One region of the Cytobacillus sp. Hz8 genome, then DNA from elsewhere that is predicted to be linked to it. Evidence: riboswitches for the same ligand, from Rfam matches in the RefSeq annotation. Region 1 holds a riboswitch; the other holds the start of a gene.
The links. A riboswitch is a leader RNA that binds a small molecule or an ion and turns the genes downstream of it on or off. The one in region 1 is predicted to bind S-adenosylmethionine.

Region 1 (3,191 bases):
TGTTTCTATCTTTTTGGGCTGGAATAGGATTCTCTCTATGTTCCAGATTCTTTCAGCTTAAATGTTTTCTCCTGCCAAACTTGAAAACCAAAGGCAATGAGAGATAGTGCAACCATTACAATGAATAAGTTCCAATTGCTCAAGTTAATGTAGTGAATAATGCCTCTTAATTCCATAAATTCTCTTATTAAAAAGGCATCTATCCCATCGGCTATAATATTGGCCACTAGAAACAGCCAAAATTTTTTGAAGGTAAAATAGAAAATCCACATGGTCCCAATTAGAAAGGATCCATAGGCGTAGCTCACATTTGTTATATATCCCCATGGTACTATGGTCACTTTTAATTCCCACCATTTATATGTATAAGCTAATTCGTAAATAATCGTTACTAATAATGCAGTAAATATGGTAACGGGAATATACCGTTTGATTCCTTCCCTTTTCATAAAAAACAAAACCATGGAGCAATAAACAATATCCAGAGAATTAACTTATTAATCATCGTGTTTCACCATCCACCATTTTTTTTTAGTATTTCATAAATTTGTTGATCGTATGTAGGGCCTTGGAAACAGGTGCTTTGTTTCATGCTTTTAGGGCGATAATAAAGAATAGCTTTTAGTTTAAGCCTTCTTTTTTTATTGCGCTGATCGTCACTGTGTATATAGGACTCTTTAGCATGTTCATTTATTTGCTAAGTTTAATTCCAATATTGGCAATTATAAATAATGCTGACTGAGCAATAATGGATCATGTCCTTTTTACATGAATAGTACGGATTCGAGGGATTTTGCTGATAGAGTAGTTGATTTGGTTTTGGTGTCCTTTCGTCAATCTCTTTGAAAGAAGCAAGGAACGAACCGTCCCCATGCTTTTTAAAAAAAAGTATTGACCAACACATCTATCTGTTATATATTAATTTTAAATATTAAAACTTGTTATATAACAGCGTGGAAGGGGAAACCAAAATGGATATGTATCAGAAGGCTTATGAGTATTACAAAACGGCTTGTGAAAACAATGGGGTAGAGTGGGTTAGCATCCATCAATTTGTAAAGCATTTGACCATGGAGCAAATAAGTGAATACAGTAAAATAGCCACCCTATAAAAAAGGACGTGATGACCACGGATTTCCTAACAGAAGTGAAACCGTAACCCTGCCAGTTCAAAACAAAACTAGGCAGGGTTATTTTTTTGCGCTTTTTTCGAGAAAAGTTGGATGGTGCCTGTAATTTAAAAAAATTTTTTCTTTTCCTAAAATAGCTACCTTATCACATTGTAATCGCATTCATTTAATGGGGATTCAAAATAGCTAATTGACAGAATTATCGTATGTTAGTAAACTTTACTTACTTTATTAATTTACTAATAAAATAACTTATCAAGAGTGACCGAGGGTTGGGCCCTATGACGTCCGGCAACCCCCTTTTTAGGGAAGGTGCCAATTCCCACAGAATGACTTTCATTCTGAAAGATAAGCATAGATATGTTTAAAATCGATGCTCTTTCAGTTGAAAGGAGCATTTTTTTTATGACAATCAGCGAGATGGAGGGAGGTTCGTTCATGATTGAAATTGAAAATCTGACAAAGGTTTATCAAACAAAGAAAGGACAGGTTCGCGGAGTGGATGAGGTGTCCTTGACGATTCAGGAAGGGGAGATTTATGGAATTGTCGGATACTCCGGTGCGGGGAAGAGCTCCTTGCTTCGCTGTATCAATCTACTGGAGCGACCGACTTCAGGAAAGATCACAGTGGATGGGGTGAACTTAGCGGCGCTTTCTGATAAAAAGCTGCGGCAAGCGAGGTTGAAAATTGGAATGATTTTTCAACATTTCTATTTAATCAGCCAGAAAACAATCTTTGAAAATATTGCCTTCTCCCTTAAAGCAGCAAAGGTGCCGAAGAGCCAAATTAAGGGAAGAGTGGAAGAATTGCTTGATATGGTGGGACTTTTGGATAAGCGGGATGTGTATCCATCACAGCTAAGTGGCGGACAGAAACAACGGGTGGCGATTGCTAGGGCGCTTGCGAATAATCCGACAGTTCTCTTATGCGATGAAGCGACATCCGCTCTTGATCCAACGACAACGAAATCGATTTTACGTTTATTGAAAAAAATTAATAAAGAACTAAATATTACGATTGTCCTCATTACTCACGAGATGAATGTTGTAAAAGAAATTTGTGATCGGATGGCAATTATGCAGACAGGGAAGGTGATTGAGGAAGGTTCAGTATATGATGTTTTTGCTAACCCCAAAACCGACTTAACCCACGAGTTTATTAGTAGTATTGTTTCCTTTGATATACCAAAAGAAATTTTGGATCGATGCGAAGGAGCGATTATAAAGGTCATCTTTAAAGGGGAAGTCGCTGGAGAGGGTGTTATTTCGAATACTTTAAAGGCATTTCAGGTAAATGGTAACTTCCTTCATGGATCGATTGAATATATTCAGGAGGCGCCATTAGGAATTTTTATCATGGAAATAAAGGGTGAACCAGAAGAAATCGATAAGGCCATTCGCTTTATTGAGGAACAATCAGCACAAGTGGAGGTGTTACGACATGGGCATAGACTTCAACCATCTCATTGAACTGATTCCTGATATCAACCAAGCCTTCCTGCAAACGATTTTGATGATTTCCATTTCCTTGTTGGTGGCGGTCTTGGTGGGTCTCCCAATTGGCATCTTTTTATATGTTACCGATAAGGGCCTTTTCATGGAAAATCGTGTGATTCGCGTCGTATTAGGGTTTGTCGTTAATTTGATTCGCTCGATTCCTTTTATTATTTTATTGGTTGCCTTAATTCCCCTAACCAATTTTCTCGTACATACGACGATCGGACCCGTTGCGGCTAGTGTATCTCTTTCGGTTGCGGCGATTCCCTTTTTTGCCAGAATTATTGAAACGTCTTTTCGGGAAATTGATAAGGGTGTTATCGAAGCCGCAATTTCAGTCGGAGCGACTCCTTGGATGATCATAAAAGATGTCCTCCTTCTAGAGGCAAAATCTGGGATTATCTCAGGGGTTACCTTGACGCTTATTAGCTTGGTTGGATTTTCTGCAATGGCAGGAGTTGTCGGTGGCGGCGGAATTGGCGATTTAGCGATTCGCTTTGGGTATTATCGTTATGATAATACGATTATGATTGCCACCGTTCTCATTTTAATTATATTTGTCCA
Region 2 (3,191 bases), on a different contig from region 1:
TGTAAATATTCACCGATAGTCTTAGAATCACCATCATCAGAGGTTATTAATGTAAATGAAACTTTATCTACACCAAGCTCTTCTTTTGCTTTTTCCCATAATTTTTTCGCTTGATCCGTATCGTGCTTCACTAATTCTCCAGCTGCATCTGCAAAATCTTCTTCATTTTTCGGGTCCTTTGCCATCCCCTTTGGAATAGCCCCAGTTGCTGCACGAGAACCATCAGCTAATACATTCTTGACCAATTCATTTCGATCAATGGATAAACTTAATGCCTTACGCAGATTCTCATTTTGCAGGTTTTTATTTGAACTGGTTCCTAATTCAAGGTTTGTTGCGCGAAGTGCTAAAATATTTATATATCCCGGGTCATCTTTGAATTGTTTAATAAAGTCACCAGATAATGTAACACCATCAATTGTCCCAGCCTGATACAGATTAATTCCAGTAGCCGTTTCTTTTACAACTTGCACATTAATTTGCTTGAGAGAGATGTTATCTTTATCCCAATAATATTTGTTCTTCTTATACTTCCAACTTAATCCGGTACCATCCCAATCTGACAATACGAGCGGACCATTGCTTAAAGTATCTTCACTGCTTTTACCGTATTTATCACCTTTCTCCGTTACAAACTTCTCATTTTGAGGAAAAAGGTTCGTAGAGGAAAGTGTCTCTTTAAAATATACATCGGAATATTCCAAATCAATTTGCAACTGCGTATCGGATAGTGCCTTAATCCCTAATTTACTTTTATCTATTTTTCCTTCATTAATGGCTTGAGCATTTTTTATATTAAAATAAGTGCTGGCATTTTGTGCAGCGGTTTTAGGATCAAACAAGCGCTGCCATGCATAAACAAAATCTTTTGCCGTCAATGGATCACCATTTGACCATTTCAAATCTTTTTTAATATTAATAATATATTGTGTTTTCTCCTTGTTCGTTGCTTTAGGTTCACCGTCAGCAATAGCTGGAACAGCCTCATTTTTCCCGTTAATTTTATACAATCCTTCAGCAAAAATATTAATTTGCTCTGCACTTGCAGTATCATATTCCTTTACGGAGTCTGCTGTTGGTATTTCTGTTGGTGCAACCCAATTTAACACTTGATTATCGGCTAATTGCTCACCTGACTTTCCACTTGCCTTTTCGCCTGAGGAATTATTGCTTCCATTCGTATTAGCAGAGCAACCTACTAACGATGTAATCACAAATAATGATCCAATCAATATACTTAATTTTCTTTTAATTTTTTGCATCTTTTTTACTCCTATCTTTCTCTAAAATTAAATTATTTAGTAAATAATTCCTTTCACTGAAACACACTTACTAGCAATTAGTTTTTTCTTTTCAATCAACTATCCTTTTGAAGACAGCAACACAAATTTCTGTATTGGATGCCATATTTCATTATGTAAGTTCCTCCTATTTCTAAATTTTGTAACGTTTGAGCTCTTGTTGAAAATGTATTGTACTATCTATTGACCTGTTAAAGCTTCAAAATCAGTTTTAGTAAGCCAATAGGAATAGTCGGATTTATGATACTCTATGAAACAAATTAATTATGGCTTCACAAAACAAGACAACTAGTATATGATTTTTTTATTTCTAAAAGATATCGAACAAGCATAATTCAATACTTTGATACAAGACCAATCCAGTCTATAATTTTTTAACTTCATTTTTTCGGGTAAAAGATTCCCTGTTTATCACTAAACCCAATGTATAGAACCCACACCGATATGCGGATGCAAATTTGCTTGAAATGATTCATACTCATGTTCTAAATCAGGAAGAGGTAATTCATACAGACTCTTATCACCATTTTTATAGAATTCAAAAGTAGTAAGTATATTTATTAATTCTTTGCGCCGCTTTTCAAGATTTTTACAAGGATAGTTACTCATTTCATTCACTCCCTTTATTTGATAAAAAATAAAAATCCTATTCTTAAAGATAAGAATAGGATTGACTCAGTAACATGTCACCCTAACTCATCTTCCAAGCATAATGCTTGTTGGAATTAGCACAGTGTTCTTAAAAGAACCTGTTGCTGAGGTATCAAAGGGCCATTCCCTCCACCTCTCTTGATAAGTTGGATATATCAAAGAATATTTAAATTTTATTTTAGCTTTATGTATAAAATAAACCTACTATTCCGATTTGTCAACCATTATTTAGAGGAAAAAAAACTTCACTTTTAAAAACCTGAAAATCATCAGGCAGCAACACAACTTATGTGCTACTGCCTAATGATTTTCAGGTCTAGTTCAATTTAACAAATTCGCGGCAGCATCATTCCAGAAAGTCTATGCAGCTTTCTCGTACTGCCAAGTCCCGTTTTTAAATGAAGCGTTCCTTTCTCTTTGCCTGTTATATGACCGATGACTTTAGCATTTTGTCCAAGCTCGTGCTGTTTTAGTAGCTGAAGAACCTGTGCTTCTTGCTCTTTTTTCACAATGAAAATAACTTTTCCCTCATTTGCAAGATAAAGTGGATCGAATCCAAGGATATCACAGGCACCTTTTACTTCGCTTCGAATTGGGATTTCTTCATTTTCTATTTCCATGGAGATTCCAAAATCCTCTGCGATTTCTACAAGCGTCGTTGCGAGACCGCCTCGTGTAGGATCCCGCATGATTCGAATCCCATCAACCGAATCTATCACACTAGCAATCAACCCATTCAGCGCCGCACAATCACTCTGCAGTTCCGTCTTAATTCCAAGCTCTCCCCGTGCACCTAAAATCGCAATGCCATGGTCACCGATTGTGCCATTAACAATAATGGAGTCTCCTTCATCCATTAATTCCGGTTGGACAGGATGTGTAGGATGAATAAAGCCGATTCCGGTAGTGTTGATGTAAAGCCCATCAATACTTCCTCGTTCTACCACCTTTGTGTCGCCTGCCACAATTTGGACCTGAGCTTTTTGTGCCTCTTCTGCCATTGAATGAACAATTTCCTTCAGTTCTTTCACCTTGAAGCCCTCTTCAATAATAAAACCCGCTGTTAAATATTGCGGAATCATTCCACTTACAGCCAGGTCATTAACCGTCCCAGCAATAGCAAGTTTTCCGATGTTTCCACCAGGGAAAAAGATTGGTTTTACCACGAAGCTATCCGTCGTCACAGCCATTTTTACAGAGGGAGATGGAAAGACAGCTGCATCAAAGCGAGCAAATTCA

Region 2: linked by a shared signal. The riboswitch ahead of ACE38V_RS10800 (Fur-regulated basic protein FbpA) and the one ahead of ACE38V_RS20155 (methionine ABC transporter ATP-binding protein) in region 1 are both predicted to bind S-adenosylmethionine.

The regions. Positions count from the first base shown of each region.
Region 1 covers NZ_JBHKFI010000022.1:69,907-73,097, forward strand. Annotated here, with positions in the region: gene ACE38V_RS20145 (hypothetical protein) at 36-449, opposite strand; gene ACE38V_RS20150 (hypothetical protein) at 972-1,112, shown strand; SAM riboswitch class I at 1,380-1,485, shown strand; gene ACE38V_RS20155 (methionine ABC transporter ATP-binding protein) at 1,569-2,600, shown strand; gene ACE38V_RS20160 (methionine ABC transporter permease) at 2,572-3,191, shown strand, end outside.
Region 2 covers NZ_JBHKFI010000007.1:95,252-98,442, reverse strand. Annotated here, with positions in the region: gene ACE38V_RS10805 (peptide ABC transporter substrate-binding protein) at 1-1,262, opposite strand, end outside; gene ACE38V_RS10800 (Fur-regulated basic protein FbpA) at 1,716-1,910, opposite strand; SAM riboswitch class I at 1,995-2,100, opposite strand; gene hypE (hydrogenase expression/formation protein HypE) at 2,279-3,191, opposite strand, start outside.